DNA from 3 places in the Pantoea sp. CFCC18177 genome. Region 3 is predicted to be linked to each of the others. Evidence: predicted binding sites of a transcription regulator. Region 3 holds the regulator's gene; each other region holds the start of a gene.
The links. The regulator PurR, encoded in region 3, represses purine synthesis genes. The targets are predictions, from matches to a motif close to CANGCAAACGTTTGCNTG.
Positions count from the first base shown of each region.

Region 1: gcvT (glycine cleavage system aminomethyltransferase GcvT) is a predicted target of PurR. The motif match lies at 2,268-2,285, and genes of this name have one in related genera.
Region 2: guaB (IMP dehydrogenase) is a predicted target of PurR. The motif match lies at 2,615-2,632, and genes of this name have one in related genera.

Region 1 is NZ_JBNBPL010000011.1:47,952-52,436, reverse strand. Features, by position in the region: gene ubiH (2-octaprenyl-6-methoxyphenyl hydroxylase) at 1-610, shown strand, start outside; gene ubiI (FAD-dependent 2-octaprenylphenol hydroxylase) at 631-1,833, shown strand; gene gcvT (glycine cleavage system aminomethyltransferase GcvT) at 2,340-3,437, shown strand; gene gcvH (glycine cleavage system protein GcvH) at 3,459-3,845, shown strand; gene gcvP (aminomethyl-transferring glycine dehydrogenase) at 3,944-4,485, shown strand, end outside.
Region 2 is NZ_JBNBPL010000002.1:299,505-303,989, forward strand. Features, by position in the region: gene guaA (glutamine-hydrolyzing GMP synthase) at 1-1,015, opposite strand, end outside; gene guaB (IMP dehydrogenase) at 1,088-2,554, opposite strand; gene xseA (exodeoxyribonuclease VII large subunit) at 2,724-4,097, shown strand; gene ACPUC8_RS03535 (M4 family metallopeptidase) at 4,145-4,485, shown strand, end outside.
Region 3 is NZ_JBNBPL010000030.1:50,671-55,155, reverse strand. Features, by position in the region: gene ACPUC8_RS22845 (C40 family peptidase) at 1-519, shown strand, start outside; gene cydH (cytochrome bd-I oxidase subunit CydH) at 586-675, opposite strand; gene purR (HTH-type transcriptional repressor PurR) at 950-1,975, shown strand; gene punR (DNA-binding transcriptional activator PunR) at 1,972-2,883, opposite strand; gene punC (purine nucleoside transporter PunC) at 2,992-4,194, shown strand.

The DNA.
Region 1 (4,485 bases), on a different contig from region 3:
CACCACGCAATTGCCGCATCAGGGGCGCGCGTTTGAGCGCTTTACTCAGCACGGCCCACTGGCGTTGCTGCCGATGTCTGGCAATCGTATGTCGTTAGTGTGGTGCCATCCGGTTGAGGCTGAAGCAGATATTAAACAGTGGGATGATGCGACCTTCCTGCGCACGCTCCAGCAGGCATTTGGCTGGCGGCTGGGGCGCTTTACCCACACCGGGCAGCGCGAAGTCTATCCGTTGGCACTACAAACCGCCGAACGTCAGGTGGCACATCGTCTGGCGCTGGTGGGCAATGCGGCGCAGACGCTGCATCCTATCGCAGGCCAAGGCTTTAATCTGGGGCTGCGTGATGTGATGTCCCTAGCGGAAACGCTGGCGAGTGCGCATCGTCGTCAGCAGGACGTTGGGTGTTATGGTGTGCTGCACCATTTTGCCGCGCGTCGTCAACCGGATCGGGCCGCGACCATTGGTGTCACCGATGGCCTGGTGCGGCTGTTTGCCAACCGTTATGCGCCCTTAGTGGCGGGAAGAAATCTTGGGCTGGTGGCAATGGACCATCTGCCATGGCTGCGAAACCCACTTGCCGCGCGGACGCTCGGCTGGGTCAAGCGTTAAGCATGAATTAAGGGGCAGCAATGCAAACATTTGATGTGGCCATCGCCGGTGGCGGCATGGTAGGTCTGGCCGTCGCCTGCGGATTGCAGGGCAGTGGCTTGCGCGTTGCCGTGCTGGAAAAAGCACCTGAGCCACAATTTGATCCCGCGAGCGCCGCGTCGATCCGTGTGTCTGCCATCAACGCGGCCAGCGAGCGTCTGCTGCAAAAACTGGACGTCTGGTCCAGCATCCTCGCGTTGCGTGCCAGTGCTTATCACGGCATGGAAGTGTGGGACCAAGATAGCTTTGGTTCGATCAGTTTTGATGATGAGCAGCAGGGGCTGTCGCACCTTGGACACATCATTGAAAATGAGGTGATTCACAGCGCGCTATGGCAGCGCGCCAGCCAGTGCAGTGATGTGACCTTATTTGCTCCAGCGCAGTTGCAGCAGGTGGCATTTGGCGATAACGAAGCCTTTGTCACACTGCAGGACGGCAGCATGATGAGTGCGCGCTTACTGATTGCCGCAGATGGCGCCAATTCCTGGCTGCGAGATAAAGCAGATATTCCAGTCACCTTCTGGGATTACGATCACCATGCGCTGGTGGCGAATATTCGCACCGACATGCCGCACGATGCGATTGCGCGACAGGTGTTCCACGGTGACGGCATTCTGGCGTTTCTGCCGATGCAAGACCCGCACCTGTGCTCCATCGTCTGGTCTCTGTCGCCACAGGAAGCGGCGCGGGTACAGTCCATGCCGGAAGCCTTGTTCAATCAGCAACTTTCCGTTGCCTTTGATATGCGCCTCGGGTTGTGCCACGTTGAAAGTGAGCGCAAAACCTTCCCGCTGATGGCACGTTACGCGCGTAATTTTGCCGCACACCGTCTGGCCTTGGTTGGCGATGCGGCGCACACCATCCATCCACTGGCGGGGCAGGGTGTGAACCTCGGCTTTATGGATGCCGCTGAACTGATTGGTGAAATTCGCCGTTTGCAGCAGGAAGGTAAAGACATCGGCCAGCATCTGTATCTGCGTCGCTATGAGCGCAGCCGTAAACACAGCGCCGCCATGATGCTGGCAGGGATGCAGGGATTCCGCGAGTTATTTGCCGGCACCCATCCAGCAAAAAAACTGCTGCGTGATGTCGGATTGAAACTGGCAGATACGCTGCCGGGCGTAAAACCGATGATGCTGAAACAGGCAATGGGGCTGAACGATATGCCCAGTTGGATCCGCTAACGTCCCCCTTTCTGTCCGGGCGGCCTTCGGGCCGCCCTCTGAGCCACGACCTACACTCATTTTATCCCTGTAAGTGGGCCCTTGAGCTGCTCGCTGGCGCCCGCCCGAACTCCTGATAAAAACGTCTTCGCACCACGCTGGTGCGCACCTGCACCCAAATTGCGCCTCGTTTGATTTATTCTAATTTCACCCATCAATTCGCATTAGTTTATCTCATGCTAACGCTTGCGGGGTGCCGAACCATTTCCGCGCCTTGGGACGTGAGTTCCATTATCTGGCTGGTTTAATGTATCAGTAACGTATTTTGTGCGCGGTTAATCACAAAAATGCAGTGAATTATGCTGATTGATATTCGGTGTATCACGGAATGATGGTAGTGTTTCGCACTCGTTTTCCTTATGGTTAATCGCCGCATTCGGTGGTAACTTCAGCACAAAGAGAACGTTTGCGTCAGCCTGAAAAGGCGACGCAGGCGCGTCACGCTCACTTGTTTTCACAGGATGGTTATGACTCAGCAAACGCCTCTATTCGAACAGCATCAGGCATGCGGTGCTCGCATGGTGGACTTTCATGGCTGGATGATGCCACTGCATTACGGCTCACAAATGGATGAGCACCATGTGGTGCGTAACGATGCCGGCATGTTTGATGTTTCCCACATGACCATCGTCGATCTGCGCGGTGCGCGTACGCGCGAATTCTTGCGCTATCTGCTGGCCAATGATGTCGCCAAACTGACCCAGCCGGGTAAAGCCCTGTATACCGGCATGCTGAATGCTTCTGCTGGCGTCATTGATGATTTGATTGTTTACTTTATGACCGAAGACTTTTTCCGTCTGGTGGTGAACTCCGCCACGCGTGAGAAAGATTTGGCATGGATTAAGCAGCATGCACAGCCGTTTGGCGTTGAACTCACTGAGCGTGATGATCTGTCGCTGATTGCCGTGCAGGGCCCTAATGCACAGCAGAAAGCCCAAACGTTATTCAGCGATGCACAGCGTCAAGCCGTTGCCGGAATGAAACCTTTCTTCGGGGTACAGGCGGAAAACCTGTTTATCGCCACCACCGGTTATACCGGGGAAGCGGGTTACGAAATCGCTATGCCTAACAGCGAAGCGGCTGATTTCTGGCAGAAACTACTGGCCGCTGGGGTAAAACCTGCGGGTCTGGGCGCGCGCGACACGCTGCGTCTGGAAGCCGGTATGAACCTGTATGGCCAGGAGATGGACGAAGGCGTTTCACCGCTGGCTGCCAACATGGGCTGGACGGTCAGTTGGGAACCCAGCGATCGTCATTTTATCGGCCGTGAAGCCCTTGAATCCCAACGTGCTAAAGGCACTGAAAAGCTGGTTGGATTGATCATGACCGAAAAAGGGGTGCTGCGTAACGGCTTGCCGGTACGCTTCACTGACGAACAAGGTCAGCCGCAGCAGGGTATTATTACCAGTGGTTCCTTCTCCCCGACGCTGGGTTGCAGCATCGCGTTGGCACGTGTGCCAGCAGGCATTGGTGAGCAAGCGATTGTAGAGATCCGCAATCGTGAAATGCCGGTGAAAGTGACTAAACCGATTTTTGTTCGCGCCGGTAAGCCGGTCGCTCAGTAATTTTTTTCAGGAGAAATGGCGATGAGCAATGTGCCTAATGAATTGAAATACCGCGATAGCCACGAGTGGGTGCGTAAAGAAGCCGATGGCACCTTTACCGTGGGTATCACCGAACACGCGCAAGAACTGCTGGGCGACATGGTGTTTGTTGACCTGCCCGACGTTGGCGCGACTTTCGCTGCCGGTGACGACTGTGCCGTGGCGGAATCCGTTAAAGCCGCATCCGATATCTATGCCCCACTGAGCGGTGAGATCGTCGCGGTTAACGAAGCCTTAGCTGACGCGCCGGAGCTGGTGAACAGCGAACCGTACGCCGAGGGTTGGCTGTTCCGTATCAAAGCCAGCGACCTGTCAGAACTTGACTCAATGCTCGATGCCGATGCGTACAAAGGCGCCATCGACGAGTAACTGGTAGCCACAGAAGGTGCTGCATTGCGGCACCTTCTTTTTTATCTGCCTGATTTTATGCCGTTTTGTCACCCAGCCCGATTCAGGATTTACTGCAAATGACCCAGACTCTCAGCCAGCTTGAACACAACGGTGCTTTCATTGAGCGCCACATCGGTCCTACCCCCGCGCAGCAGGCCACCATGTTGGAAGCGATTGGTGCCAGTTCGCTGTCATCATTGATCAGCGCGATTGTTCCTGCCGACATCCAACTGCCAGGCCCGCCTGCGGTAGGTGATGCCGCGACCGAGCAGCAAGCGCTGGCAGAGTTGAAAGCCATTGCCAGTCAGAATCAACGTTACAAATCCTGGATCGGCATGGGCTACAGTGCGGTGATCACTCCGCCGGTTATCCTGCGTAACATGCTGGAGAATCCAGGCTGGTACACCGCGTACACCCCTTATCAGCCTGAAGTGTCACAAGGCCGCCTGGAAGCGCTGTTGAATTTCCAGACCCTGACACTCGATTTAACCGGACTGGATATCGCCTCTGCTTCACTGCTGGACGAAGCCACTGCCGCCGCTGAAGCGATGGCAATGGCAAAGCGCGTCAGCAAACTGAAAAACGCCGGTAAATTCTTTATCGCCGACGATATCCATCC
Region 2 (4,485 bases), on a different contig from region 3:
AGATGGTGCCCTGCGCCAGCCATTTCACATCAGTCAGTTTCAGTGCTTCTTCGTCGAACACTTCAACGAACACACGCCCAATGATCTTACGCTTGGCTTCTGGATCGTTCTCACCCGCCAGTGCGTCGAGGAAACGGTTTTCTGCGGCAACGTGCACGATGTTCAGACCGAAGTGGTCACCAAACATGTCCATCACCTGCTCGGCTTCATTCAAACGCAGCAGGCCGTTGTCCACGAACACACAAGTCAGGCGCTCACCGATGGCACGGTGCAGCAGCATTGCGGTCACAGAAGAATCCACACCACCAGACAGGCCGAGGATCACTTTATCTTCGCCGACCTGCTCACGAATACGCTCTACCGCATCTTCGATGATCTTGGCTGGGGTCCACAGTGCTTCACAGCCGCAGATATCGCGGACGAAACGCTCCAGCATGCGCAGACCCTGACGGGTGTGCGTCACTTCGGGGTGGAACTGCACGCCGTAGAATTTCTTCTCTTCGTTCGCCATGATGGCAAACGGACAAGTCTCGGTGCTGGCGACGGTTTCAAAGCCGGCTGGGATGGCAGTGACTTTGTCACCGTGGCTCATCCACACATCCAGCAGCGGTTTACCGGCGGCACTGATGGCATCTTCGATGTCACGCACCAGCGCGCTCTGGGTCAGCACTTCGACCTGCGCATAGCCAAACTCACGCTCGTTAGAACCTTCAACTTTGCCGCCCAGCTGCATCGCCATGGTCTGCATACCGTAGCACACACCCAGAACCGGCACGCCAGCGTTGAACACGTATTCTGGCGCACGTGGGCTGTTCAACTCAGTGGTGCTTTCCGGGCCACCTGACAGGATGATGCCGTTAGGATTGAAGCTACGAATTTGCTCTTCGGTGACATCCCACGCCCAGAGTTCACAGTAGACGCCCAGCTCACGCACGCGGCGCGCAACCAGCTGCGTATACTGAGAACCAAAATCGAGGATCAAAATGCGATGTTTATGAATATTTTCAGTCGTCATTGAGGCGTTTCCATTGGGATGGACTTAATAATAAAAGCGCCCGGCAGGTGCCGGGCGTTGAATCTTACGGGATTATGAACCCATGCGGTAGTTCGGTGACTCTTTGGTGATGGTCACATCATGCACGTGGCTTTCATTGATGCCTGCGCCACTGATGCGCACGAACTCAGCCTTGGTACGCAGGTCGTCAATGGTTGGGCAACCGGTCAGGCCCATGCATGAACGCAGGCCACCCATTTGCTGGTGCACGATCTCTTTCAGACGGCCTTTATAGGCTACGCGACCTTCGATACCTTCAGGTACCAGTTTGTCAGCAGCGTTGTCGGTCTGGAAGTAGCGGTCAGATGAACCTTTAGACATCGCGCCCAGTGAACCCATACCACGGTAGGATTTGAATGAACGGCCTTGATAGAGTTCGATTTCGCCAGGAGACTCTTCAGTACCCGCCAGCATAGAACCCACCATCACAGCCGCCGCGCCCGCAGCAATCGCTTTCGCGATATCACCGGAGAAACGAATACCGCCATCAGCGATAACCGGGATGCCAGTGCCTTCCAGTGCTTCAACCGCATCTGAAACCGCAGTGATCTGTGGTACACCGACACCAGTAACAATACGCGTGGTACAAATTGAACCTGGGCCGATACCCACTTTCACCGCGCTAACACCGGCTTTCGCCAACGCCAGTGCACCTGCACCGGTCGCCACGTTACCGCCGATAATTTCCAGATTTGGATATTTCGCACGGGTTTCACGGATACGCTGCAATACGCCTTCAGAGTGGCCGTGTGAAGAGTCAATCAGCAGCACGTCAACACCGGCAGCGACCAGCGCATCAACACGCTCTTCGTTGCCCGCACCGGCACCCACCGCAGCGCCTACGCGCAGACGACCTTCTGCATCTTTACACGCATTAGGTTTACGTTCTGCTTTCTGGAAATCTTTAACGGTGATCATGCCCAGCAGGTGGAAGCTGTCATCAACAACCAGCGCTTTCTCAACACGTTTTTCGTGCATTTTCTGCAGTACGATGTCGCGTGCTTCACCCTCTTTCACCGTGACCAGACGCTCTTTCGGGGTCATCACCGCAGAAACAGGTTGGTTCAAATCGGTGACGAAACGCACGTCACGACCGGTAATGATACCAACCAGTTCGTTGTCGGTGTTGACCACCGGGTAACCGGCGAAACCGTTACGCTCAGTCAACTCTTGTACTGCCGCCAGCGTGGTGGTTGGCAGTACAGTTTGCGGATCGGTCACTACGCCACTTTCGTGTTTTTTAACTTTGCGAACTTCATCCGCCTGGCGCTCAATCGACATATTTTTGTGGATAAAGCCCAGACCACCTTCTTGTGCCAGTGCAATTGCCAGACCGGCTTCGGTCACGGTGTCCATTGCAGCAGACAGCATAGGGATGTTCAGACGGATGTTTTTCGTCAGTTGGGTGCTGAGATCAGCGGTGTTCGGTAAGACAGTGGAGTGAGCTGGAACGAGCAGAACGTCGTCAAAAGTGAGGGCTTCTTTAGTGATTCTTAACATAGCAATATCTCCACCTGGGGGCGATTAAAACAGATAAAATATTGCCGCGGCATTATACAGGCCGAAATCGGTTGCCTCCAGTGTTTTTTCAGAAAAAGTCTTGATCCTCCTGGTCAGGCATGTAGTATTGGTTAATTAACCCTCTGATTTAAAATTTGATCTACATCACATGTCGCTACCGCCAACCGCCAATATTTTTACTGTCAGTCGCCTCAATACCACAGTGCGTCAACTGCTGGAAAATGAGATGGGCCTGGTGTGGCTCAGTGCGGAAATTTCAAATTTTAGCCAGCCCTCATCCGGTCACTGGTACTTCACACTGAAAGATGATGGTGCACAAGTGCGTTGTGCGATGTTCCGCAACAGCAATCGTCGGGTCACTTTCCGTCCGCAACACGGTCAGCAGGTTTTGGTGCGCGCCAGCATCACGTTGTACGAGCCGCGTGGCGATTATCAACTGATTATCGAAAGCATGCACCCTGCGGGTGAAGGCCTGCTGCAACAACAGTTCGAGCAGATGAAAGCGCGCCTGGCAGCAGAAGGCTTGTTTGATCAACAGTTCAAGCAGCCGTTGCCCGAGCCCGCTCGTCAGGTTGGCGTGATTACCTCCGCCACCGGCGCGGCGCTGCATGATGTACTGCGTGTTCTGCATCGGCGCGATCCCTCATTGCCCGTAGTGATCTACCCCACTCCGGTACAAGGTGTGGATGCGCCCGCAGCGATTGTGCGCGCCATCGAGCTAGCCAACCTGCGCGATGAGTGTGATGTGTTGATTGTCGGCCGTGGCGGTGGATCATTAGAGGATCTGTGGAGTTTTAACGACGAACGCGTCGCGCGGGCGATCTTTGCCAGCCGTTTACCGATTGTCAGCGCGGTCGGACACGAAACCGACATCACCATCGCCGACTTTGTGGCTGACCTGCGGGCGCCAACCCCTTCCGCTGCGGCAGAGCTGGTGAGCCGTAATCAGCAAGAACTGCTGCGTCGTTTGCAGTCCCAGCAGCAGCGGATGGAAATGGCGATGGATTTCTATCTGGCTGAGCAGCAGTGCCGCTTCACACGCATTCATCACCGCTTACAGCAGCAACATCCTCAGTTACGCCTGGCACGTCAGCAAACCACGCTGTTCCAGCTGCAACGCCGCCTCGGTGAAGCGATGGATCAACGGCTGCGTTTAGCCAGTCGCCAACAGGATCGCCTGCTCCACCGTCTCAACACGCAACAGCCACAGGGCCGTATTCATCGTGCACAACAGCAAATGCAGCAGTGGCAATATCGCTTACAGCAGGGTATGGAAAAACAGCTCAACCACAATCGTCAGCGCTTTGGTACGCTGGCGGCACAGCTGGAAGGCGTCAGTCCCTTGGCGACGTTGGCTCGTGGCTTCAGTGTCACCACCGATACCCAAGGCCAACTGGTGAAGAAGACCAGGCAACTGCACAAAGGCGATTTGCTGCGCACACGTCTGGATGATGGCTGGGTGGAAAGCCAGGTGACCACTCTCGAACCCCTCAAATCACGCAGTCGTAAAGCACGTACCTAGCTGAAAAACTATACTTCTGGCATGTTCACTCACGGCCAGGAGTTACTATGCCTTACAGCGTTATTCCTCCGTACATGCTACGCAATATCATTGACCACTGTTCAGGTGCACCTCAAGATTCCGCTCGCCGCACCCTCACCCATGTTCAACAACTGATGGCTGAGCACAATCGTCCTAATATCGGCGTTGCGACTTCGCCACCGGGCACAGTGCTACGTGCCATTTATGATGCCGAAAATACACAAAACTTGCCCGGCACACTGATTCGTGATGAAGGGCAACCCACCAATGGCGATGTGGCGGCTGAAGAAGCCTGGAACTATCTTGGCATCACCTACGACTTCTACTGGCAAACCTTCAAGCGCAATTCTCTGGATAACAAAGGGCT
Region 3 (4,485 bases):
TCGCCAGCAAAGAAATATGGCCATCAACGCTTAGCCAAAAAAACGCGTGAAGTCGATGATGAAGCGCTGGAGCTGACCGGCATTCGCATGAGCAAATCACACCGCCAGCGTTATCAAAAGGCGCGTGAAACAGCGATGACCAAATTGATGGGCCAGTTGGGCAAACCTTATCAGTGGGGTGGCACCTCGCCGAATACAGGTTTCGACTGCAGTGGTCTGGTGTGGTACGCCTACAAAGATTTAGTCAAATACAAATTCCCGCGCACTGCGAATGAGATGTATCACTTGCATGATGCCGCGCCGATTAAGCGTCAGATGCTCGAAAAAGGCGATTTAGTCTTCTTCCGTATTAATAATCGTGGCACTGCCGATCACGTAGGTGTCTACCTTGGTAACGGTAAATTTATTCAGTCACCGCGCACCGGTAAAGACATTCAGATTAGTGCGTTGGGTGAGGATTACTGGGAGAAGCATTATGTTGGTGCACGCCGCATGATGACGCCGAAAACCATTCGTTAGTCGTTGCGCAACGTATAAAAAAAGCCGGATGCTTTCACAGCACCGGCTTTTTTTATACGCTTTTGTTTAATGCAGGATGGCCGTAAAGCTGAACGCAATAATCATTAACAGTGCGCCAACCGTGGTCATCAGGGCCAGCTTCAGATCTGTACTCATCACTACTCCTTAGTCACACTTTTATTAGGGTTAAAACAATTTTCGCACAGCGTCAGGCAAAAATCTCGTGTTATCCGCGCCAGCTTGCTAGAATCGCCGCCTTTCGTTGCGCAACCCATTTTGCGCATGCTGTATTTACAGCCTGCTGAAGCGATTTTTCCTGCCTGAACAGGCAGCGTTGACCCAAATTTTCGGGTGCAAAACCCTTCGCAGACGCAAACGTTTAACAATATACTTATCAGTACGTTGCGATAAGCCGGGGAGTACCTTTTTCATGGCCACAATTAAAGATGTAGCAAAACGCGCGGGTGTCTCCACCACCACGGTTTCGCATGTCATCAACAAAACGCGTTTTGTCGCAGAAGAGACGCGTAACGCCGTTTGGGAAGCAATTAAAGAATTGCACTATTCCCCCAGCGCCGTTGCGCGCAGTTTGAAGGTCAATCACACCAAGACATTGGGATTGCTGGCGACTTCAAGTGAAGCTCCCTACTTTGCTGAGATCATTGAAGCGGTTGAGAATCACTGCTTCGAGCGCGGCTACACATTAATCCTTGGCAATGCGCACAACGACCTGCAAAAGCAGCGTGCTTATCTCTCGATGATGGCGCAGAAGCGCGTCGATGGTCTGTTGGTCATGTGCTCCGAATACCCAGATGACCTGCTGCAAATGCTGGAGGAGAATCGCAATATCCCGATGGTGGTGATGGACTGGGGTGCTTCGCGCGGTGACTTTACCGATACCGTGCAGGACAATGCTTTCCATGGCGGTTATTTGGCTGGGCGCTATTTGATCGAACGTGGTCACCGCGATATTGGCGCGATCCCGGGACAACTTGAACGCAACACGGGCGGTGGACGCCACGCTGGCTTCTTGCAGGCAATGAATGAAGCCGGGGTCACGGTGCGGCCAGAGTGGATTGTGCAGGGTGATTTTGAACCCGATTCAGGCTATCAGGCGATGCAACAAATCTTGAATCAGAAACAGCGTCCAACTGCCGTATTCTGTGGTGGCGATATCATGGCAATGGGTGCGATTTGCGCAGCCGATGAGATGGGCTTGCGCGTCCCGCAAGATATTTCCGTGATCGGGTACGATAACGTGCGCAACGCGCGCTTTTTCACACCAGCGCTCACCACCGTGCACCAACCGAAGGCTGAGTTGGGTGAGAAAGCGCTCGAAATGTTGCTGGATCGCATCACCAGCAAGCGTGAAGAGCCACAAACGATTGAGGTTCAACCGACCTTGATTGAGCGCCGCTCCGTTGCCGATGGCCCATTCCGCGACTATCGCCGCTAACCTCGCGTTTCGCTGAGCCATTCGTGGTTCAGCGTCTCTGCATCACCCAGATAAGCCAGAAGCCAATCCAACGCGGGTGATGCTCGCTGCTCTGACCAACTGACACAGCAAGGGCTGTCAGGAAACGGCTGCGGCAGTGGCAATTCCACCAGCGTGCCTTGATCCAACAGTGGCCGCGCTAAATGCCCTGGCACCATGCCGACACACAATCCCGCCTGCAAACAATCCATTCCGGTTTCCCACTCCGGCACCACCAAACGCCGCTGATTGTCCAGGGTCCAGGTCATACGTCTGGGTAATGCGCGAGACGTATCTTCCAGCACCAGCGATGGCCAGGCACGCAATATTTCATCATTTAATTCTGTATTGTTGACCAACGGATGATCGGGACTGACAACGCAACGCCAGTTTAAGGCCCCCATATCCTGAAAGGCGAAACGCCCGCCAACCGGAACCGCCTGCGTTGCGCCAATAGCGACATCAACACGCCCGTCGGCCAGCGCATCCCAGACACCGTTGAACACTTCGTAGCTGATAATCAGCTCCATATCCGGGAAATGACGGTAAAAATCTTTCACCAGTTGTCGGGTGCGCTGGGGTTTGACGATGCAGTCCACCGCGATGCTCAACTGTCCGCGCCAGCCGTTCGCCAACTGTTGGCACTGCCTGCGCGTTGCAAGCATTTTTTTGATAACAGATCGCCCTTCACGGACAAAGTGCTCACCAGCTGGTGTTAAGACGACTTCACGATGCTGACGTTCAAACAACGGAACCGCTAACCAGGTTTCCAGTTGCCTGACGGTATAGCTGACGGCAGAAGGCACACGATGCAACTCTTGCGCTGCCGCGCTGAAACTGCCGGTGCGCGCCACCGCATCTACTACTTCCAGTGCATGCTCAGACCACATGGATTTGCCTTCAAAATTTTTAACAGCAGATTGCAAATATTAGCGTTTCACAAACCATAACGCACTCTTTTACACTCCCCGGCGTTCAATCTGCCAATGAGAATCACTATGTTGTCTTCAAAAGGATTTCTGCCCTACCTTGCCTTGCTGAGTATGCTCGGCTTTCTCGCCACGGATATGTATCTGCCCGCTTTTGGTGACATGCAACGCGATTTTGCCACGGCTCCGGGTACGATCAGCGCCAGCCTTAGCCTGTTTCTCGGTGGGTTTGCCTGTGCGCAGGTGTTTTGGGGCCCCTTGTCGGATCGCTTTGGTCGTAAACCAATTCTGTTGGCAGGATTGACACTTTTCGCCTTGGGCTGCCTTGGCATGTTGTGGGTAAGAGATGTAAACCTGATGCTGGCATTGCGCTTCGTACAGGCTGTGGGCGTCTGTGCGGCGGCCGTGAGCTGGCAGGCACTGGTGGTGGATCGCTACCCGAAAGCACAAGCCAACAAAGTGTTTGCCACCATCATGCCTCTGGTCGCGCTCTCGCCAGCTTTAGCCCCATTGCTGGGTGCCTGGCTAATGGGACACTTCCATTGGCGCAGTATTTTTATCGCGCTCACAGCGATCACCGTTTTGCTGCTCATTGGCACCCTGCAACTGACTGCCCGCAAAAAGGGTCAGGCTGCAAAGGTTGCGCAACCTGGCTGGCTCACGCTGCTGAAGACCCGCGTATACAGTGGCAACGTGCTGATTTACTCAGCCTGTTCTGCCAGTTTTTTCGCGTGGCTAACCGGTTCACCTTTTATTCTCGCCTCAGCAGGGTTAACACCCGCAGACATTGGCTTGAGCTATATCCCACAGACCATTGCTTTTCTGATTGGTGGCTTCGGCTGCCGCGCGTTGCTCAATCGTTATCAGGGTGCGCAACTTCTTCCATGGCTGCTGGTGGTGTATAGCCTGAGCATCCTCAGTCTGTTTGTGGTCGCCATGCTGCCTGCTCCATCATTAGTGGCATTATTGCTGCCTTTCTGCGGCATGGCGCTGGCAAATGGCGCGATTTACCCGATAGTGGTTGCCAGTGCTTTGGCCCCCTTCCCTCAGGCCACAGGTAAAGCGGCGGGTTTACAGAACCTGTTTCAACTCGGCCTGTGCTTTATTGCCAGTCTGCTGGTATCCGCCGGATTAGCACAAGCGCTGCACAATACGACCCTCGTGATGGTGGCAACGGTCGTGCTGGCATGGGCTGGCTTTATCTGGCAGCGTTCGCCTTGCGCACAAAGTGATGTTGCTCACAACTCTCGTCCCTGCGAAGATAATCACTAACGAAATAACTTTCGTTAGCATACTAACGATAACTCGTTGAATATTGCCCCACGTGAGCATATACTCGGTGGGTCAGCATTTCCGTAACAAATCAATAACATAATTGTATTAATTTTAAGCGACTCTGTCGCTGGGATGGCGTCTGCACGATCTTCCTCTCCTGATTTGTGCCAGACATTTCTATTCAGATTCATACCTCTGTAAAACGTCGGCTATGTGGCGCACGGATTTTCCGTGAGTTCTCTCACAGGCCTGGGGAAATTGACTATTATTTCCTCAGGTTCAAATCGG